2 regions of the Stenotrophomonas sp. STEN023 genome follow, and region 1 is predicted to be linked to the other one. Evidence: predicted binding sites of a transcription regulator. Region 1 holds the regulator's gene; the other holds the start of a gene.
What was found. The regulator FliA, encoded in region 1, starts transcription of late flagellar genes. The targets are predictions, from matches to a motif close to TAAAGTTTNNCNNNCNNNGGCCGATAA.
Positions count from the first base shown of each region.

Region 1 (5,752 bases):
CGCAGGCGCAGCAACCGGTTGCGCGACCGCGACGACCGGCGCGGCGCCAACATCGAACTGCGCGATCAGCGCAGCAGGTGCGTGTTCTGGTTCGGTGCCCGAAGAGACTGCGTCGAGCATGGCCTGAAGCCAGTCCAGCGATTGCTGGGCGGCATCAAAATGGTGTGCCAGCAGTTCGGCCTTGCCGGCGCGGGCCATGCCGAGGGTTTCCTCGGCGGCGTGGCACAGTTCCACCATCGGATGGATCGCCAGAAAACCGGCGCCACCTTTGAGTGTGTGGAAACCACGGAATACGGCGTTGAGCTGCTCGCTGTCATGCGGTGCCTGTTCCAGCGTCACCAGCTGCTCGCCGAGGCGATCCAGGATCTCCTGCGCTTCGAGGATGAAGTCGGCGGCGATGTCGTCGGCAAAAGCACTCATGGCTTACAGCCCCAGATCCGAGAGCAGGTCGTCGGCGTCGACCTGCGACACGGCGTGGCGGTCCAGGCCATTGACGGCCGGACCAGCCAGTCCCTGGTTGCGGGCGTCTTCTTCCGGTGGCGGCAGGCCCAGCGCGCCAAAGCCTTCATGCACGCGACGGACGATGCCAACCACGCGGCGGATGATCTGCCCGGTCAGGTCCTGATAGCTCTGGGTCAGCGCCACTTCGGTGAGGTTGTGGCGGATGCGTTCGAGGATTTCGCCTTGGTCGGCATTGAGGCCATCGCTGCGCAGGCGCTCGGTCAGGGCGCGGCATTCCTCGGCCAGATCCAGTGTGCGGTGGGTTGCCTGCTCGGTCATCTGTACCACGTGATCCAGGCGAGCGCAGGCGTCATCCAGCTCGCCGGCTTCGCTGGGCACGCTGGGCAATTCGCCCAGGGCCTGACCCAGTTCGCGTGCGAGCCGGCCCAGGCCGGACATCATCGGCTGGGCGCGCAGGGCGGCCAGCGCGTCGATTTCCCGGCGCCAGCCGGCTTCGTCGCCGCTTTCCAATGCTGCCAGTGCGTCCTGCAGGCGCTGCACCAGGGCCGATTTGTCGTTCAGTGCTTCCCCGAGCTGGTTCATCAGGCGCTCGCTGCCAGGCGTTCGAAGATCTTGCCGAGCTTCTCTTCCAGCGTCTGCGCGGTGAACGGCTTGATGATGTAGCCGTTCACGCCGCTCTGCGCGGCCTCGATGATCTGCTCGCGCTTGGCTTCGGCGGTGACCATCAGGACCGGCAAGGTCTTGAGCTTGGCATCGTTGCGGATGGCCTTGAGCAGCTCGATGCCAGTCATCACCGGCATGTTCCAGTCGGTGACGACGAAATCGAACGGCTGGCTCTGCAGCAGTGACAGCGCGGCATGCCCGTCCTCGGCTTCGGCGGTATTGGTGAAGCCCAGATCGCCGAGCAGGTTCTTGACGATGCGACGCATCGTCGAGAAGTCGTCAACGATCAGGATGCGCATGTTCTTGTTCAAAAGGCTTTCCTCTTCATGGTTCCTCGAGGCCGGCGTCTGCCGCCTCGAAAATCTTCAGCCGCCCGCGCAGGCGCAGCATGGCTTGGCCGTGGATCTGACAGACGCGGGATTCGCTAACGCCCAATACCGCGCCGATTTCTTTCAGGTTCAATTCCTGCTCGTAGTACAGCGACAGCACCAGCTGTTCGCGCTCCGGCAGGTGGCCGATGGCCTTGCCCAGCTCGGCACCGAACTGGCTGCGCTCCAACACCTGCTGCGGGTTGGGGCCGCCGGTGGTCGGGGTGTCCAGTTCGCCCTGGTCTTCGATGCGCGATTCCAGGCTCAGCACCTGCCCGCGCGAGGCATCTTCGACCAGTCGCATATATTCGGGCAGCGGCAGTTCCATCGCTTCGGCCACTTCGCTGGCGCTGGCCGCGCGGCCGCTGCTCTGTTCCAGGCGGCGGATGGTGGCGGCGGCATCGCGGGCGCGGCGGTGTACCGAGCGCGGTACCCAGTCGCCACGGCGGATCTCGTCGATCATCGAGCCGCGGATGCGGATGGATGCATAGGTCTCGAACGATGCGCCCTGCTCGGCGTCATAGCTGCGCGAGGCCTCGATCAGACCCATCATGCCGGCCTGGATCAGGTCATCGACCTCGACGCTGGCCGGCAGGCGCGCGGCCAGGTGGTGGGCGATGCGGCGGACCAGGTCGGCGTGGCGGGTAATGCAGTCATTGGCCGCACTGCGCTGGACTTCACGGTATTGAGCGGCTGCATTGTTCATGCCTTCACCTTCTGCTGGATGATGCGTTCCAGGAAGAACTCAACGCCGCCGCGCGGGGCGGTTGGGGCTTGCCAGCGCGCGGTGCGACGGGCGATTTCGTTGATGGCCAGCGAGGCTGGCGCGGAAGGGTAGAGCTTCACCACCGGCTGCTGGCGCTGCACCGACAGGCGCAGCCAGTCGTCCTGCGGCACGCAGCCCAGGTAGTTCAGCGAGACATCGATCAGGAACTTCTCGCAGACCCGCACCAGCTTTTCGTACAGGGCGCGGCCTTCATTAGGGTCGCGCACCATGTTGGCGACGACCTGGATGCGGTCCACGCCGCGCTCGCGCGAGAGCACCTTGATCAGCGCGTAGGCATCGGTGATCGAGGCCGGCTCGTCGCAGACCACCACCACGGTGTCCTGGGCGGCTTGGCAGAAGGTCAGCACGCTGTCGGTGATGCCGGCGGCGGTGTCGATGATCATCACATCGAGCTCGCGTTCCAGCTCGGAGAAGACATTGACCAGGCCAACGTGCTCGGCCGGCTGCAGTTCGGCCATGTGCCGACGGCCCGAGGCGGCGGGCACGACCAGCACGCCGTTCGGACCTTCGATGATGACTTCTTCCAGCGTGGCGCGGCCGGCGACCAGATCGGCCAGGGTGTGCTTGGGTTGCAGGCCCAGCACCACGTCGATGTTGGCCAGGCCCAGGTCGGCGTCGAGCAGCAGGGTGCGTTTGCCCATGCCTGCCAGTGCCACGGCCAGATTGGCCGAGACATTGGTTTTACCTACACCGCCCTTGCCGCCAGTGACCGCGATGGTGCGTACCGGGCCGGCTGGTTCGTGCCGGGTTGCCGACAGCGGGAAGGTGTTGGTCAGCTTGGCGTACTCACGCGACTGCATTGTTCAACTCCGTGTTGCAGGGCATATCGGCCGCGCGGCGCAAATCTTCAAGGCGGAGTACAAGATTTGCGGCAGAGGCCCGATAAAGGTCTTCCGGGACGTCCTGGCCGTCGGTCACCCAGGTGATCGGCAGGCGGTGATCGACCGCCACCGACAGGGCCGAACCGAAGCGGCCGGTCTCGTCCAGCTTGGTCAGCACCACGCCCTGCGGGTTGGCGGCGCTGAAGCGGCGCACCACTTCGTCCATGTCCTGGAAGGCGGTGTTGGCCGGCAGCACCAGCAGGGTGCGGATCTGGCCGGCGGCGCGCAGCCACTGCAGCTGGGCAGTGAGGGCGCGGTCGCGCTGGCCCAGGCCGGCGGTGTCGATCAGCACCAGCTTGTAGTCGGCCAGCTTCTGCAACAGCTGGTTCAGGTCGGTGCCGCTATTGGCCTCGTGCACGGCGATGCCGAGCTGGCGGCCGAAGCCGTACAGCTGCTCGCGGGCGCCGATGCGCTGGGTATCGGTGGTGACCAGGGCCACGTCGCGGGCGGCATGGGCTTCGGCGAAACGCGAGGCCAGCTTGGCGATGGTGGTGGTCTTGCCGGCACCGGTGGGGCCGACCAGGGCGATGACGCCACCGGTTTCCATCGGGTCGACCGGTGCGATCGGCAGCTTCTTCGAGATCAGGCCCAGCATCAGCCCGCGCGCGCGGCTGGGGTCGATGTCGGCCGGGATCTGGGTGGCGACGTCGCGCGCCAGGCCCGCGTCGAAACCGTATTCGTCCATCAGGTCCAGCGCATTGGCGCGTACCGCGCTGCCGCGCAGGCGTTCATCGGTGAAGCGGTTCATCTCGCGCTCGATCAGGTGGCGCATGCCGGCAACTTCCTGGCGCAGCTGGCTGAGTTGTTCGTCGTCGCGGGTGATGATCACTGGTGCGTTGGTGCCTGCACTCACCGGGGAGCTGGCGACGGCGGCGGCAGGTTCAGTGGATTCAACAGCGCTGGCGATCAGGCCTTCAGCGGGCTGCGGGGTAGCGACTGCAGCGATGGCTGCTACCGCAGCGACCGGCGCTGCGATTGCCTCGATTGCGGGCGCTACTGTGACGGGTGCGATGGCGGCCGGGGCTGGATTGAGCACCGGTGCCGCGGGAAGTGCCGGGATGGCTGCGGCAACGGTCGGCTGCGGCAACTCCGGCTCCGGCATCGGCGGGTCGATGACAAAGCGAGCGCGTTCCATCGGTGCAGGCGGCTCGATGGTGACGGCGGCGATGGCGTCGGCAAAGCTGGCCTGCTGGCTGACCGCGGGTGCGGCGGCCAGCGGCGCGACCGCAGCGGCGCTGCCGGCGGGACGGAAAGCCGGCACCACCGGCAGTTCGTCGGCGCTGGCCGGCTGGGTGGCGAAGACGGGCTGCGAGACCGGCGCGCGCGGAGCAACCGGTTCAACGTCGGCGGACTTGAGCAGGCCGGCGAAACGGCTGCCCGGTGCCAGCTCGATGCTGTTGTCGATGGAGCGGCCGGTGGCGCCAACCGCCGAACGTGCCAGCGCGGCGACGGCCGAGGTGGTGGCGGTGACCGGTTCCGGCTCCGGCGTCTTGCGGCGGGTCATCGCGGCCATGATGGCTTCGGCGGCGCTGCGTGGCTTGGCCGGTGCCGGTGGGGCCGGGCGGGTGGCTTCCAGGGCCTGCTTCACTGCGGTTTCGTCGTAATGCGCGGCCGCCACGATCTCCACACCTTCCTCGATCCGGCGGTTGGACAGGATCACGGCATCGGGGCCATGTTCCTTGCGCACGAGGTTCATGGCGGTGCGCATGTCAGCGGCGACGAAACGTTTGATCTTCATGCTTTGGTACCGGGAGTGAGGCGGCGAAGGAGTGGCGTTGGCGATGTCGAACATGACGAAGCGGGCTCCTTCTTGCGGAATGGGGGCGGTGCAACAGGTGTCTGGTTTCCGTCACCGGCATGGCTGCCGGTGTCGGCTTTCGGGCTGCCTCAGCTGATCGTGCCGACCAGCTTCAGGCGTTTGTCTTCCGGTACTTCGCTGTAGGCCAGGACCGACAGCGAGGGAACGCTGTGGCGGACCAGGCGTGCCAGCGCGGCGCGGACCGGGGCCGGTACCAGCACTACAGCCGGTTCGTTTCGGGCCTCCTGCTTGCCGACGCAGTCGGCAAGGCTTTGGTGGAGGCGTTCGGCGAGACCAGGTTCCAGTGCGGCGCCATTGCCTTGTGTTGACTCCTGCAAGACGCGTTCCAATTGCGGGTTGAGGGTGAACACCGGCAGCTCGGGCGAGGAACCGGCGATCTCCTGCACGATGAAGCGGCCCAGTGCATTGCGTACTGAGGCGGTAAGTGCCGCGGCGTCCTGGGTGACTGCGGCGGCTTCGACCAGCGCTTCGGCGATCTTGCGCAGCTGGCGGATCGGGATGCGCTCGACCAGCAGGTTCTGCAGCACGCGGGCCACGGTGGACAGCGGCAGCGCCTTGGGCGACAGGTCTTCGGCCAGCTTGGGCGCGCTCTTGGCCAGGGTCGCCAGCAGCTGCTGCACTTCCTCGTGGCCAAGCAGTTCCGGGGCGTGCTCGCGGATCAGGTGCGACAGGTGGGTGGCAACCACGGTGGCCGGATCGACCACGGTGTAACCCAGCGATTCGGCATGGGCTCGCTGATGCGGCTGGATCCAGGTGGCGTCCAGGCCGAACG
Region 1 is NZ_JBRREF010000108.1:2,757-8,508, reverse strand. Features, by position in the region: gene ACVOLV_RS20250 (chemotaxis protein CheA) at 1-420, opposite strand, end outside; gene ACVOLV_RS20245 (protein phosphatase CheZ) at 424-1,044, opposite strand; gene cheY (chemotaxis response regulator CheY) at 1,044-1,436, opposite strand; gene ACVOLV_RS20235 (RNA polymerase sigma factor FliA) at 1,450-2,199, opposite strand; gene ACVOLV_RS20230 (MinD/ParA family ATP-binding protein) at 2,196-3,080, opposite strand; gene flhF (flagellar biosynthesis GTPase FlhF) at 3,067-4,899, opposite strand; gene flhA (flagellar biosynthesis protein FlhA) at 5,049-5,752, opposite strand, start outside.

Region 2 (5,752 bases), on a different contig from region 1:
TCGCGCTGCTGGACGAAGGCCGCAATGACTTCGACAGCCTGCTGCGCGCTGCGGATGCGGCGATGCATGCAGCCAAGGAGGCCGGGCGCAATACCTACCAGTACTACAGCCAGGATGCGCTGGCGCGCACCCAGCGCCGGATCGAGATCGAGCACGCCTTGCACGGTGCGGTCGAACGCGACGAGTTCAGCCTGGTCTACCAGCCGCTGGTGCATGCCAATGGCGATCCAACCCCGTCGATCGAGGCCTTGCTACGCTGGAACAGTCCGCGTGTTGGCGCCTGCAGTCCGGCCGAATTCATTCCCATCGCCGAGAAGTGCGGTGAGATCATCCACATCGGTGATTGGGTGTTGCAGGAGGTTTGCCGCCAAGCAGTTGTCTGGCAACAGGCGGGCCTGCAGTTTGATCGTGTGGCGGTGAATGTGTCGGCGCTGCAGCTGCGTGATCGCGGTTTTGCCGAACGGGTTGTGGCGATCTGCCAGCAGTCCGGTTGGCCAGCGCAGCGGCTGGAGTTGGAGCTGACCGAGTCCGCCCTGATCCGCGATACCGATGCGTTGCGGCAGTGCTTCGATGTCTTCGAGGAGCACGGTATTCCGCTGGCAGTGGATGACTTCGGTACAGGCTTCTCCAACCTGCATTACCTCAACCGGTTCCCGGTGCAGCGGCTGAAGATCGACCGCAGCTTCGTGCAGGGCATGCTCCACGATGCAGGTACCGCAGAAGTCACTCAGGCCATCGTGCACCTCGGCCACGCATTGGGCATGCGGGTGGTGGCTGAAGGCGTCGAGACGCCGGCCGAAGCGGCGATGTTGAAGCAGCAGGGTTGCGACGAGCTGCAGGGCTATCTGTACTCGCGTCCTTTGCGGCCGCGCGAGATGGTGCAGTGGTTGCGCAGTGGCCCGGCTGAACTGCTGGAGCCGCCGCAGGTCGCATCGAGCAACAGCATCAGCGCGACGCACTGAGTTCCGGAAACAACATGGAGCCCGGCTACGGAACAGGTAGCCGGGCTTTTTGGTGCGCGCGAGTATCGACGGCTGTGGTGCCAGGCACGGCTTGTACGTGATGTTCCGTGCAGCTTTCAGCGCTGCTGGGTCGCCCGCAACGTGATGTAGCCCTGGTAAGCGCAGCGCACCCGGGAGCTCGAACTGTGTTGGCCATGCCTGGGCTTCGCCATGGGCCCCGGGTGCGCTGCGCTTACCCGGGCTACGGAATAGCGTAGCTGGCCAGGTCGGCGGTGCTCAGGGAGCGGCGTAGGGCGTAGCCACAAGCTCGAAGGCGAGTTCGCGGTTCGTGTTGCAGCTGGAGCTGTCCCGACGCCTGCGTGCGTGCACGGCAGCCATGAACAGCAGGCGCAGAGACATAGCCCGGGCAAATAAAGCGCACCCGGGCTAGGGACTAGCGTTTCAAGGAACCGAAAGATCCCAATCGATGCAGGTTGCCAGCCAGTCGTTGCCTTCTTTGGAACCCGGGCTCTGCGCTTGATCACGCTTCGCCCGCAGCTCAAGGAGCTCTTGTTCGGCGCCTTGCTCAAGCCGTGCGAGTTGCTCGCGTCTGCGCAGTGAGATGTTGCTGGTGGCAGCGGAATCTGACATTGCGTCACCTGCCTGTGTTGCTGGCTCGGCGTTGCTGTTGGCGGTAGCGCGGGGCAGGAGCATGTATCAGTACGGTCGAAGCCACAGCAAAGCCCCGACCAGTGGCCGGGGCTCGGATGCAAGGCGGGTGCGGTACGAACTCAGAACAACTCCACCGTGCCGGCGCCCATGCTCTGCTGCGACACCGGCTTGTGCGGCGGGCGTTCCCACTCGACACGCAGCTCACGCAGGCGGCTGCCAGTGCGCTGCAGTGCATTGACCATTTCGCCGTCGAACACGCCACCATTGCGGTGCAGCAGTTCCTGCAGGGCAACCGCTTCACGGTTGATCGCGCCAAGGCGGTCGAGGTGCGTATGCACGCCACCCAGCGCCTGGGTAGCGATGTCCTCGAACTGCAGGGCGCGCACCGCTTCGGCGACACTGCCGTCGATGGCGCGGCCGCATTCGGAGATCTCGCGCATGCCGTCGCCGAGCGAGGCATTGATGGCGGCCACACTGTCCAGCATCGAGGCGGCTTCGTGGCGAGCCTCACGCGAGCGGTCCATGTCGCGCGATGCCATGTGGGTGACGGTTTCGCGCACCTTGGCAATGGCGTCCTTGGAGCTGTGCGCCAGCTTGCGGATCTGCTCGTTGAACGTGGTGGAACGCTCGGAGAGGTTGCGTACCTCGTCGGCTACCACTGCAAAACCACGACCAGCTTCGCCAGCTCGGGCTGCTTCGATGGCTGCATTCAGGGCCAGCAGATTGGTCTGGTCGGCAATCGACTTGACGTCTTCAAGCAGCGCAAAGATGCCATCCAGGTGCTGCGCCATCTGGTCGATGTGCTGCACGGTGTTGCTGCTCTGGCCGCTGACCTGCTCCAGTGCTTCCACCAGCTGTTCCATCTGGTGGCTGGCGTTCTGGGCGAAACGGGCGACATCGACACCGCCGCCGCCTTCGTCACCGGCGCGATCGACGATGCGTGCCAATGCCTGGCTCTGCTGGCGCGACTTGCGGCTCATCGCGTCGAAGCTGCCACCGAGGCCACCGACAGCCTGCCGGATCAGCTCACGGGCGCGTTCGATCTCGCTGCGCGAGCCATCGATCTCGTTGCTGACAAAGCTGCGCAGCTCATTGAGCAGGTGGTCCTGCTCCTTCAGCACCTTGGCGTGTTCAGGCGAGCGCTGGGCTTGCGTATGCACGCTCCACCAGGCAAATACCAGCCAGCTCAGCACCATGGTGGTCAGGATCGCCCACAGCGCTGCCGAAGGCCAGGACAGGGCAGCAGCGACCACGACCAGAAGGGTGAGGACCAACGGGGCTGCCAAACGGATTGCAATACGTGAATACATGGACGTTCTCGGGAGAGTCACGAATGCAGTATCGGCAGTAGGCGGGGTGTCTTTAGCCCACTGACGTGAATCCCGAGAGGTTTTGCAGTGCCGGCCCGCAAGCGCGTTGGCTGCGGGCCGGCATGATTCAGCGCAGGCGGCGCTCGATGGCTTCGAGCATGGCCTTGCGCGAGAACAGGAAATCCCAGTACGCGCCGCCCAGCTGGCGCCAGAGCACGGCCGAACGCACGGCGGCCAGCAGCAGCGCCCGGATCTCCGACACCACCATCGCCTGGCCGAGGTAGTGCGGGTTGCCTTGCACCATGATCTTGGGCTTGAGCTGGCTGATGGTCTCCGCGTACAGCGCGCCCATCGCGCTGAGCACATCGGGGTGGGAGCTGTCGCCGCGTTCCTGGGCAATGGCGGCTGCACGCTGGATACCGGCTTCGACTTTGTCGATCGTGGCACCTTCACGCACGAAACGGCGCTCCAGCTGCATCACCGAAAGCGCCAGTCGCGGCAACAGGTCATCCTTGCCCTGGTTGCGGAAGTAGTCGCGCAACAGGCGCAGGCCGGCTTCAACCTGGGTGGCGCTGCCATAGACGGCAGCCGGCGAGGTGGCATCAATCCGCAACACACTGTCCATCGCGGTGCGCACGATGGCGCTCTCCGAGTGGCCGGTTTCTGCGATGCGGCGGACCTGCTGCAGGGCCTGGGCAATGCCGGCCAAGGCAAGTACGCGGTCATCGATGGAAAAAGTCATGGTCATCTCTCAAAGGGAAACAGGGCCGGCCAGGCGGCGCTCCAAAGGTGCATCGGTGGCAGCGATCACCGCGCCACCCAGGCATTCCATGCCGTCGTACAGGACCAGTGATTGGCCTGGGGTGACGGCGCGTTGCGGGCGTGCGAAGTGCACGTCCAGCGTACCGTCATCACGCACCTTCACGGTGCAGGCTTCGTCTGGCTGGCGGTAACGGGTCTGCGCGGTGCATTCGAACGCACGGGCTGGCGGGGCACCTGCAATCCAGTGCATGGCCTCGCTGCGCAGCCAGTTGGACTGCAGCCAAGGGCTGTCGTGGCCTTGGTCAACGTAGAGGATGTTGCGTGCCACATCTTTGCCGACCACGAACCAGGGCGCGGCCGGGCGGCCACGGACGCCGCCGATGTTCAGGCCTTCGCGCTGGCCCAGGGTGAAATAGAACACGCCCGGGTGGCGGGCGATCACCTGGCCCTCGGGATCGTGGATCTCACCTTCGCGGGCCGGCAGGTACTGGCCGAGGAACTCGCGGAAATCACGCTCGCCGATGAAGCAGATGCCGGTGGAGTCCTTCTTGGCGTGGGTTGGCAGGCCGGCCTCGCGGGCGATGCGGCGCAGCGCGCTCTTCTCCATGTGGCCGATCGGGAACAGGGTTGCCGCCAGCTGGGTCTGGCCCAGCTGGTGCAGGAAATAGCTCTGGTCCTTGCCGCGGTCAGCGCCGCGCAGCAGGCGCCAACGCCCGCCGGCGTGGTCCACCTGGGCGTAGTGGCCGGTGGCGATGCGCTCGGCGCCCAGCTCGCGGGCAGCATCGAGGAAATGCTTGAACTTGACCTCGCGGTTGCACAGCACGTCCGGGTTGGGGGTGCGGCCAGCCGCGTACTCGGCCAGGAAGTGCTCGAACACGCCCTGCCAGTATTCGTTGGAGAAGTCGCGGAAATGGAACGGGATGTCCAGCCGACCGCAGACTGCCACCGCGTCGCGGCGGTCATCTTCGGCGCGGCAATGGCCGCTGCCGTCGTCGGCCCAGTTCTGCATGAACAGGCCAGCGACATCCAGCCCCTGTTGGACCAGGGCAAGCGCTGCCACCGACGAGTCAACGCCGCCGGAAACGCCGACCACGATTTTGGGAGTGCTCATGGTGCCACCTGCCGCAGGATCGACAGCGGGTAACGCTGGCCGGCCAGCCAATCGGAAACCGTATGCCAGACCAGCGGACTGCGCAGCCGTGCCATGTCTGCCTGCAAGGCCACCGGGCTGAGCCACAGCGCCTGCACGATGCCCGCATCGAGCGGCTGCTCGGGGTGGTGGCGCACGGGCTCGGCGGCAAAGGCGAAGCGCAGGAACGGCGTGCCATCGCCTGCCGTCCACTGGTAGCTGCCGATGAAGCCGGTCAGGCGCACGTCCCAGCCGGTTTCTTCGCGGGTTTCTCGCACTGCCGCCTCAAGCAGGCTTTCGCCAGGCTCGAGGTGGCCAGCCGGCTGGTTCAACACCCGCCGGCCGGCCTTTTCTTCTTCCACCAGCAGCAGTTGCCCTGCGCGGGAGACCACGGTGGCCACGGTCACATGTGGCGCCCATCGCTGGGACTGCAAAGCATTCACGCTCAGTACTCGTCCTTGGACGTCATTTCCAGCTCGATCGCATCGGCGCTCTTGGCAGCCGCGTCGATGGCATCGGAGATCACTTCCGAGCTGGCATCGGCGTCCACCTTGACCACGAACATGGCCACATCACCCTGCTTCACCCAGCCGCCGAGCTTGGAGTCGTTGGAGTCTTCCAGCAGACGGTTGGCGATCAGCGCCGAGAACTGCGGGCCCTCGGACTTGTAGCCCGGCGACCAGATCTCACGGACGTGATGGCTGCCATAGGTCTCAACAGTGGAGCGCACGAACACCAGCTGGGTACGGTCGTCGTCCATCTCAAAGACCAGCTGGTAGTCGCCGTCGCTGTCCACCTCGTACTTGTACTTGAGGGTGTCCAGCACGCGACCGACGGCGCGGTCCGGCTCGCCGGCGAACGCGCTACCGGAAGCGGCGGCGGCCAGGGCCAGCAAAGCGATGCTGAGTACAGACTTCTTCATTTTTTCCCCAATGGAA
Region 2 is NZ_JBRREF010000001.1:9,111-14,862, forward strand. Features, by position in the region: gene ACVOLV_RS00045 (bifunctional diguanylate cyclase/phosphodiesterase) at 1-962, shown strand, start outside; gene ACVOLV_RS00050 (hypothetical protein) at 1,404-1,592, opposite strand; gene ACVOLV_RS00055 (methyl-accepting chemotaxis protein) at 1,733-2,923, opposite strand; gene hflD (high frequency lysogenization protein HflD) at 3,051-3,665, opposite strand; gene mnmA (tRNA 2-thiouridine(34) synthase MnmA) at 3,675-4,796, opposite strand; gene ACVOLV_RS00070 (NUDIX hydrolase) at 4,793-5,257, opposite strand; gene ACVOLV_RS00075 (hypothetical protein) at 5,260-5,736, opposite strand.
Region 2: the regulator FliA is predicted to act here: its motif matches at 2,952-2,978, upstream of ACVOLV_RS00055 (methyl-accepting chemotaxis protein).